2 regions of the Weizmannia sp. FSL K6-0777 genome follow, and region 2 is predicted to be linked to the other one. Evidence: riboswitches for the same ligand, from Rfam matches in the RefSeq annotation. Region 2 holds a riboswitch; the other holds the start of a gene.
What was found. Region 2 has a riboswitch for S-adenosylmethionine ahead of NST70_RS04005 (O-acetylhomoserine aminocarboxypropyltransferase/cysteine synthase family protein). Riboswitches for the same ligand answer to the same signal wherever they lie in the genome.
Positions count from the first base shown of each region.

Region 1 (5,062 bases), 1.4 Mb from region 2:
AAATTAGATCAAAAAGAAAGCTGGGAAAAATGTGGGTGTTGTGTTGACGAAAGCCGCTTCGTTTATTTTGATCATTGTGCTCGGTTACATTTTGAAGCGGATTGGATTTTTTAAGCCGGATGATTTTCAGCTGGTTTCCCGCATGGTTTTAAACATTACATTGCCATGCGCCGTGATTACAAATTTTGAAAAACTCTCCCTTGAAACTTCGCTGCTGATGCTTGTTGCAATCGGCGTCTTTTGCAATCTAGTGATGATTGCAACCGGCTATATCGTTTCCTGGCGCCGTACCCATATGGAAAAAGCCTTTAACATGATCAATTATTCTGGTTATAATATTGGCTGTTTTACGCTCCCCTATGTACAAAATTTCCTGGGGCCCGTTGGTGTAGTGGCAACCTGCCTGTTCGATGCCGGCAATTCGGTTTTATGCACGGGCGGCACATATTCGATTGCTTCCGCCGTTGCCAACAACGAAAGAACAAATGCGGCATCTTACCTAAAAAAAATGTTTTCATCCATCCCGATGGATACCTATCTGATCATGCTTGCGCTGTCGCTTTTGCATATTACATTGCCGGCAGGCGTGACCACATTTACCGGAATCGTCGGACAGGCAAACGGCTTTCTGGCCATGCTGATGATCGGGATCGGTTTTGAACTCCGGCTTGAAAAAAGCCAGGTTGCGGGCATCTTAAAAGCCGTTATCATCCGTTACGGAATGGCCATCCTGTTTGCAGCATTCTTTTATTTCCTGCTGCCGCTGCCGCTTGAAGTTCGGCTCGTGCTCGTGATTATCGCGTTTGCGCCGATTTCCGCCGTCTGCACGGCATTTACCCAGAAATGCGGCGGCAATGTCGCCATGTCCAGCACGTTTAACTCGTTGTCCATTTTGATCAGCATTGTGTTGATGACCAGCCTGATGGTCGTGCTGAAGATCGCCTGAATCATGAAAAACCGCTTAGAGCTTCCATCCTCTAAGCGGTTTTTTGATGCGGTATCCGGTTTTTCCGAGCAGCCGTTCAGGCACTTGGCGGCTGCCCGGCCGGTCTTGCGTCCAGTCCGTCATGCTCAGGCCTTGGTGTTGATCTTAATCTGATACAAATCCCTTCTCCGGTCGGCCAGTTGCCGGACGGAGCCGCTGTTGCGGTTGCGGCGCAGCTTCTCAAGATCGACATCGCCGACAACGACGGTATCGACATTGGGATCGCATTCCCCGACAATGCCATCGCGGGCAAAACCGAAATCGGAGGGAGAAAAGATCCCGGACTGGGCATACTGGATATCCATGTTTTCCACGTGGGTCAGGTTGCCGACTGTTCCCGCAATACAGGTGTACACCTGGTTTTCAATGGCCCGCGCCTGTGCACAGTAGCGGACGCGCAAATAGGCCTGGCGGTCGTCCGTGCAAAACGGGACAAAAATAATGTTCGCACCGTGGTCGACAGCGACACGGGCCAGCTCCGGAAACTCGATATCATAGCAAATCAGAATCGCAATTTTCCCGCAATCCGTATCAAATACATTGAGTTCGTTTCCTTCCGCGATCCCCCACCATTTCCGCTCATTTGGCGTAATATGGAGTTTGGTCTGCCTCTCAATCGTCCCATCGCGCCGGAACAAAAAAGCGACATTGTAAATGCCCCCGTCTTCTTCCACAAAATGGGACCCGCCGATAATGTTGACATTGTAGCGTACGGCAAGCTCTGTAAACAGTTCAATATATTGGTCTGTGTACCCGGAAAGCCGGCGCACTGCCTGGTCAGGGCGTTTTTCTTCCAGGTAGGACATCAACTGTGTGGTGAAAATTTCCGGAAAAACGGCGAAATCAGAACCGAAATCCGCGGCCACATCGACATAATATTCTACCTGTCTGACAAAATCATCGAAGGAATCAATTTTTTTCATCATATATTGGATCGCTGTAATCCTGACCGGGAACGAAGCATGATAGACACGGCGGGACTTCGGCAAATAATCGACGTTATGCCATTCCATAAGCGTTGCAAATGAAGCGGATGCTGTATCATCCGGCAAATACTGCCTGTTGATCCGCATAATCTGGAACCCTTCAAGCAGCTGGAAGGACAGAACCGGGTCATAAATATTGTGCATCTCGACTTCTTCCACGTATTCGCGCGGGGTCATTTTGTCTTTATATTTGCTGTAATTCGGAATCCGGCCGCCAATGATGATGCTTTGAAGGTTCATTTTCCGGCAAAGCTCTTTCCGTGCCTCATACAAACGGTGCCCGAACTTCATGCGCCGGTATTCCGGGTCGATCATCACTTCAATGCCGTACAGGTTGAGCCCGTGCGGATTATGGTTGGTAATGTAGCCGTTCGCAGTGATCGTATCCCATGTATGCTGGTCTTCGTATTCATCGAAATTGACAATTAAGCTGGAGCAGGAACCGACGATTTTCCCTTCGTATTCCACGCAAAACTGCCCTTCCGGAAAAATCCGGATATGGCTTTCCAGCTGCTCGTGTTTCCACGGCTCCATCCCCGGAAAACATTTTTTCGACAATGCCATAATATCATCAATGTCTTCAAAGCGGATGTTCCGCACCTCGATTTTCTTCTCAAACTTGGATACATCTGTCTCTGGCACAATCTCACACCCTTAACACACTTTTTCTATTATCATACCCTATCCGAATCGGTTTTGCCCGAAAAGCAGCTGAAATGCCGAAAATATAAGTTGACAAATCGGAATAATATTATTTATCATAGTTTTAACAAATTATTTCTATACAGCTTATCAAGAGAGGGGGAGGGACTGGCCCGAGGAAACCTCAGCAACAGATTCTTTTTGGGAATACTGTGCTAATTCCAGCAAGCGCCAAGCTTGGAAGATAAGTTAAGGAGCCTCGCCCTCTTCTTAACTTTTCTTGAAGGGGGCCTTTCTTTTTTGGATCATCCGCATGGCCGGCCGGACCACCACGCACACACGAAATTTATTTTGGGGGGTATGAAAAATGGCTCATATTGATGAAACGAAAGTAGCCCGCATTATGGAATCATTGCAAAAACTGGAGTTTGGAACAGTGGTCATTTCGATCCATGAAGGAAACATCACACAGATCGAAACAACCGAGAAAGTCCGGTTTGCACTGGAAAAGAAAAAAGCGGCACTTCCCAAACAAAAGATGGGATGACGGGCGCCGGCATTCCGGTTATCTCTTTTCCCGTTGTTCGTGCTACACGAATGCCGGCATTTGGATATCGTCCAAATGCCGGATTTGTTTAAGAGTACAGCGGTATGGAAATTTGCGGAAATGCTGTTTTTAAAGCAGCATTCAGGCGGCCAGCCGCTTGCCGGTCGAGTTCATAAAACCCATCCTTTTTTTTCACTTGTTGGTCGAGAATGAACACCCCTTTTTCAATGCAAGTTGTCCCGAGCGAAGCCAAGACCGGTTTCAGGGCGTAATCGAGCGCGAGCAAGTGGCCGAATGTGCCGCCCATGGCGAGCGGCAGCACCTGTTTGCCGGATAAGCCATTTTGCGGCAAAAGATCCAGAAACGTCTTGAGCAGTCCGGAATAAGACGCTTTATAGACCGGTGTCAAAATGATTATCGTATCGCCTTCTTCCACTTTTCTTAATGCCCCGGTGATGGGCGGGCTTTGCCGGGCATGCATTAAATCGCCGGCCGGAAGTTCCCGGATATTGATGAGCTCCGGTTCGTACCCGTGCCCCCTTAACCCGGCCCTGATATAATCACGGATCCCATTTAATCTCGTATACGCAGAAGGGCTCCCGTTCAGCAGTACTATTTTTTCCGCCATATGAATCCCCCATTTCTTCCTTAATTTTTCATTGCATGCAAAACCGGGTGGCCGCTCCCTAAAATGCGGTTTAAAATATGATTGGCCGTTGCTGCAAAGAGGGCGTGGTCCCTTTTCCGCGGATAAGGGAGTTTTACCGGGCAGTCCATCCCAATTTCCCCTTCTTCGATTAACACTACCCGATCGGCAAGGGCGACTGCTTCTTCCACGTCATGTGTCACCAATATGGCCGTAAAATGTTTTTCAAGCCAAAGCGACTGGATCAGCGCATGCATTTCAATCCGGGTTAATGCATCGAGCGCCCCAAGCGGTTCATCGAGGAGAAGGATGTCCGGCTCATGGATTAATGCCCTCGCCAGTGCCACCCTTTGTTTCTGGCCGCCGGATAAAGACGAAGGCCAATCATTTGCACGCCCTTCCAGCCCGACTTTTCCAAGCATTTCAAGTGCCTTGTTCTTCCAGTCGCCCGCAAGGCCAAGCCCGACATTTTGAAGCACGGTTTTCCATGGGAGCAGGCGGCCGTCCTGAAACATCATTTTTGCCGATCCGTTTCTGCCGGATAAAGGCGCCCCGTTTATAAGGATTTTTCCGCCGCTTGCCGCTTCAAGTCCTGAAAGCAGCCTGAGAAGCGTACTTTTGCCGCATCCGCTCCTCCCAACAATCGCAACAAATTCCCCTTTTCTTATTTTTAAATGAAGATGGCGCAGGATGCGATGGCTGCCGAATGATTTCTCCAGCCCCTCAATCTCTACAGCAAACGCCTTTTCTTTCGGCATCGTTTCCTCCTCCTTTATTTTTGATATGACGGGTGCCACTTTAACAATCGTTGTTCTGCGATTTTTGCCAGCCAGTCGGACAGTTTTCCAAGAAGGGCATATAAGACAATACTCAAAACGACAACATCAAGCTGCATGAACTCGCGGGCGTTCATGGCCATATAGCCAATGCCGGAGTTGGATGCAATCGTTTCGGCCACAATCAAGGTTATCCATGTGACCCCGAGCGCATAGCGCACACCGACTAAGATGGAAGGAAGCGCCCCCGGCAGGATCATATGCCAAAAAAGTGCCGTCCCTTTCAGCCCGTAAACTTCTCCCATTTCGATTAGCGCTCTGTCCACCGAGCGGATGCCATGGAACGTATTTAAATAGATTGGAAAAAAGGTGCCGAGCGCAACGAGAAACAGCTTCGCTTCTTCCCCGATCCCGAACCATAAAATGACAATCGGAATTAGGGCAAGGTGGGGAACGTTTCGGATCATTTGCACGGTACTG
Region 1 covers NZ_CP151971.1:3,110,372-3,115,433, forward strand. Annotated here, with positions in the region: gene NST70_RS14915 (AEC family transporter) at 32-946, shown strand; gene NST70_RS14920 (bifunctional GNAT family N-acetyltransferase/carbon-nitrogen hydrolase family protein) at 1,072-2,616, opposite strand; SAM riboswitch class I at 2,758-2,864, shown strand; gene NST70_RS14925 (YezD family protein) at 2,981-3,160, shown strand; gene ssuE (NADPH-dependent FMN reductase) at 3,249-3,788, opposite strand; gene NST70_RS14935 (ATP-binding cassette domain-containing protein) at 3,809-4,564, opposite strand; gene ssuC (aliphatic sulfonate ABC transporter permease SsuC) at 4,579-5,062, opposite strand, start outside.
Region 1: another riboswitch for S-adenosylmethionine. It lies ahead of NST70_RS14925 (YezD family protein); the one in region 2 lies ahead of NST70_RS04005 (O-acetylhomoserine aminocarboxypropyltransferase/cysteine synthase family protein).

Region 2 (5,062 bases):
TTGGTATTCGGGCAAAATTTAAGCCGCCGGAAAATTTTTGACTGGAAGGTACAGGAGAAGATCGGCATTAAGGAAATTTCCCAGCAGCAAATTGAACTGCTGCGCGAAAACCGGTTCCCGTTTCATGATGAGCGGACAATCCAGTACAAGGATCTCGTTTATATGCTGCTGATGAATGACGGGGCGATTCTTTCCCAGGACAATCACGTCGATATCTTTACAGATGGCAGGAAAAAATTCGAGGCTTTATTTGAAGACATCCGGAATGCAAAAGACAGTATTCATCTTGTATATTATATTTTCCGGAATGACCGCCTCGGCCAGGAATTGATTGAACTGCTGTCGCAAAAAGCAAAAGAAGGTGTAAAGGTGCGGCTGCTTTATGATGATATGGGGTCGCGAATGCTGTTCCGCCGCAAATTTTTCCGGCCGCTTGTTGTTGCTGGTGGGGAAGTGGCGTCCTTTTTTCCTGCCCGGATCCCGCTCGTCAATTTGCGCGTCAATTTCAGGAATCACCGGAAATTGGCGATTATTGATGGGCAGATCGGATATATCGGCGGTTTTAACGTTGGGGATGAGTATCTTGGTCTGAATAAGAAATTCGGTTACTGGCGGGATACGCATCTACGGATTGTAGGGAGTGCTGTTTATGCCATGCAGACTCGCTTTATTTTGGACTGGAATCAGGCGTCACCGCACGATGTAAGAGATGAAGAACGTTATTTCCCGGTCATCCCATCGCAGGGTGAAACCGATATCCAAATCGTCTCAAGCGGCCCCGATTCTGAATGGGAGCAGATTAAAAACAGCTATATTAAAATGATCAATTCCGCCAAAAAATATATTTATTTACAAACACCATATTTTATTCCGGATGACAGCCTCCTGAATGCGCTGACGCTTGCCGCCTTATCCGGAGTGGATGTTCGGATTATGATTCCAAATAAACCGGATCATATGTTTGTCTACTGGGCGACGCTTTCCAACATCGGCCAGCTGTTAAAAACGGGCGTCAAAGTGTACATTTATCAAAAAGGGTTCATCCATGCGAAAATGATTGTCGTAGACGGGAAAATTGCTTCCGTTGGGACGGCCAATATCGATGTGCGCAGTTTCCGTCTCAATTTTGAAGTGAACGCCTTGCTGTACGACCGTGAGCTTTCCGGCACACTTGCCGGCGTTTTCCGGGACGATATGGCCGAATCAACCGAATTAACGCTCCATGATTACCAGAACCGGCCGCTTTATGTGCGGTTTAAAGAGTCCATTTCCCGGCTATTGTCGCCAATATTGTAGAAGAAAAAGAAAATTTTTTCAAAAAAAGGTTGACGGTTTGCCATTGGTCTTCTATAATCTTAAACAATAAGTCATTCAAAATTGAATTATGAAAAGAAACTCTTATCGAGAGCGGCGGAGGGACTAGGCCCTGCGAAGCCCGGCAACCTTCAGGCATTTGCCTGAAAAGGTGCTAATTCCTACAGACATGCGTCTGAAAGATAAGGGAGGAACTTACATACATTGTAACCCTCTTCCCTTACGAAGAGGGTTTTTTCACTTCCTCTTCCATCTTTCACGGAAAAATTTTAAAAAATCAGGAGGCTTTAAAATGACACAACCATCATTACAACCGGAAACTTTATTGCTGCACGGCGGCCAGGAACCGGACCCGGCGACAGGATCGCGCGCCGTACCGGTATACCGGACGACTTCTTACGTTTTTCCGGATACAGAACATGCAGAGGGCGTCTTCAATTTATCAAAAGAAGGTTTCATTTATTCCCGTCTCGGCAATCCGACTGTGGATGTTTTTGAAAAACGTGTTGCTGCACTGGAAGGCGGAACAGCGGCTGTCGGTTTATCATCCGGCGCATCGGCCATTGCCTTTTCCATTTTGAACATCGTGCGTGCGGGTGATGACATCGTATCTGCCAGCAATCTTTACGGCGGCACCTATAATTTGTTTGCTGTGACATTGCCGAAATATGGCATTAACGTCAAGTTTGTGGATGGGTCCGACCCTGAAGCGTTCCGCCAGGCGATCACCCCGAAAACAAAAGCATTGTACGCGGAAATTATCGGCAACCCAAGCCTGCAGGTGCTCGACGTGGAAAAAGTGGCGGAAGTGGCCCATGAAAACGGTATTCCTTTGATTGTCGACAACACGTTTGCTTCTCCGTATGGCGCGAATCCGATCAAATGGGGCGCGGACGTGGTTGTCCATTCGGCGACAAAATGGATCGGCGGGCACGGAACGGCGATCGGCGGTGTTGCCGTTGACGGCGGGCGTTTTGACTGGAACACAGACAAATTTCCGGACTTTAGTGAACCGGATCCGAGCTACCACGGCTTGCGCTACGGCGTCGACACGGCACAGGCTGCGTTCGCCACAAAACTTCGTGTTCAGCTTTTGCGCGACTTCGGGCCGACTTTAAGTCCGGACAACGCCTTTTTATTCCTGCAAGGGCTTGAAACGCTGCATCTGCGTGTGGAAAGGCATAACGAAAATGCATTGAAAGTCGCGGAATTTCTGAAAAACCATCCAGATGTTGCATGGGTCAATTATCCGGGACTTGAAGACCATCCGTCCCATGAGCTGGCGCAAAAATATTTGAACGGCGGCTACGGCTCCATTGTCAACTTTGGTGTCAAAGGCGGCCGGGAAACAGGAAGGCGCGTGATCGACAATATTAAGCTGTGGTCGCATGTAGCGAATGTCGGCGACGCGAAATCGCTGATCATCCACCCAGCAACGACTACGCATTCGCAGCTGAGCGATGAAGAACTGGAAAAATCAGGGGTTACAGGCGATTTAATCCGCCTGTCTGTCGGGCTCGAAGCCGTTGAAGATTTGACAGCTGACCTGGATCAGGCCATTACAAAAGCAACAGCCGTTACAGCCCGGTAAAAGCGGGGAGCAGGCCCGGCAGATTCGTGCGAAGGTCGCCATGGCGAATGCCAACAGGCGATCCGGAAAACTTATACGAAACCGTTCTGGGCTGATCCCATTGAACAATGTTGCGGCCCGGACGGTCTGCATACCTGATCCAGATCGGGAGCTTATGGATACCGGCTGCACCGAATACTGTCGGACCGCTTGACCGTTTTAAATGAACAAAACGCTTCAGAGGCGAAAGACGCTATATATAGGGAGGTTTTTGGATAAATGAGGGTGATTAAAGCAGCGCTGCTCGGCTTTGGAACGGTCGGCCAGGGCGTGTACGAAGCGGTCCGGACCCACCGCGAGCAGCTGAAAGAAAAGCTGCATGCCGAGGTAGAGATTGCAGCGGTTCTGATCAAAAACCCCCGAAAAAAGCGGAACATTGACAGTTCTGTGCTCGTCACGACGGACTTCCGGGAAATTCTCGCTATTCCCGATCTTGAAGTCGTGTTTGAAGCGATTGTCGGGGAAGAACCAGGCTTTTCCTACTGTTTACAAGCGATTGAAAAAGGCTGCCACGTCATTACTGCCAATAAAGTCATGTTTGCACGATATGGGAATGTGCTGCTTGAAAAAGCGAAAGAAAAAGGCGTGTTTGTCGGTTACGAAGCGACAACCGCAGGCGGCATCCCTGTGATTCGGACGATTTCCCAGCAGCTTCAGGTCAATGACATCCAGCGTGTACAGGCGATTTTAAACGGCACATCCAATTTTGTTTTATCGGAAATGCGTGAAAAACATCTTCCATTTGAAGAAGCGTTGGAAATCGCCAGGCAGCACGGCTATGCAGAAGCTGACCCGGGCAATGATGTAAAAGGGCAGGACGCCTTTTGTAAGTTGATGATCCTGAGCCGGCTCGTATTCGGAACCCAGCCGAACTGGGAGAAAGTAGAAGTTGAAGGGATAGGCGGCCTCTCGCTTGCGGATATTGAAAGAGCGGATCGGAAGGGACTCCGTTATAAGCATATTGCGGACATATACCGTGATGGCAGGACGCTGAAAGCATCCGTTAAGCCTGTCCTCGTCCCTCCCGAACACGCCCTTTATGCGGTGGAAGGCGTCAACAATGCCGTCACGATTTACGGCAGCCTGATCGGAAAAATTACCCTTACAGGTCCGGGTGCCGGGAAATTTCCGACGGCAAGCGCCATGATTGAAGACTTTGCGGCGGGTTACCGGCCCGTTTTGCAATTGGACGCCGTTTCGTGATCCGGTTTTTCCGGATAAGGAAACGTATATTTTTTGCGATGCTAAGATACCATTTTAGCGAGGGGGGAGAACCCCTCAACCTCTTTACGGCTTCTTCCGTTTTCGCTTTCCCGGCTTAGCGGAAGAGGCTTCTTTTTTTACCTGTTGTGAATCCAGTGGTTGGTGGCTCCATCCGCAGTTCATGCCGTTTCGTGAACCGCATGAACATGGCGGGATCGCGTATCCCCTAAAGAAACCGGAGCCCTTTTTAGCTTCACGGTAGCCCGTATTGCACCTTGTGCGGGACTTTCGCCGTCTTTTTCCGCTTCCCGGCATATGCCCCCCGGCTTGTACATATATTGAATTATCGAGATGAAGAACCCCGCTTTTGGCGGCGCTTCTTGTACAAGGAGGGCATCACCATGAAACGAAAATGGCTGGCGCTTGCGATTTCGGGATCGCTGCTTGCCGGTGCAGGCGGCGGCTATACGGCAGGCCAATGGTTTTCACAAAAGGACAAGGCAGCCCCCACCCGCCAGGAAACAACCGGTGGGACAAGCAATATGCCGGATCTCACAAAAATTGCCCAGGCATACCAATTAATTAAAAGTTCCTATGTCCGGAAAGTTGACGAAAAAACACTCGTGGAAGGCGCAATCAAAGGCATGGTCAGTACATTGGACGATCCGTATTCCGTCTACATGGACAAAGAGACAGCCGCGCAATTCAATGACACGCTGGATTCCTCTTTTCAAGGCATCGGCGCCGAAATTACCAAAAAAAACGGAAAAATACTGATTGTTTCTCCTTATAGAAACTCCCCGGCGGAAAAAGCGGGACTGCGCCCGGAAGACGTGATTACAACAATTAACGGAAAAAGTACGGCAGGCATGGACTTATACGAAGTGACAACACGAATCAGAGGAAAAAAAGGCT
Region 2 covers NZ_CP151971.1:893,149-898,210, forward strand. Annotated here, with positions in the region: gene cls (cardiolipin synthase) at 1-1,296, shown strand, start outside; SAM riboswitch class I at 1,396-1,503, shown strand; gene NST70_RS04005 (O-acetylhomoserine aminocarboxypropyltransferase/cysteine synthase family protein) at 1,607-2,905, shown strand; gene NST70_RS04010 (homoserine dehydrogenase) at 3,164-4,147, shown strand; gene NST70_RS04015 (S41 family peptidase) at 4,549-5,062, shown strand, end outside.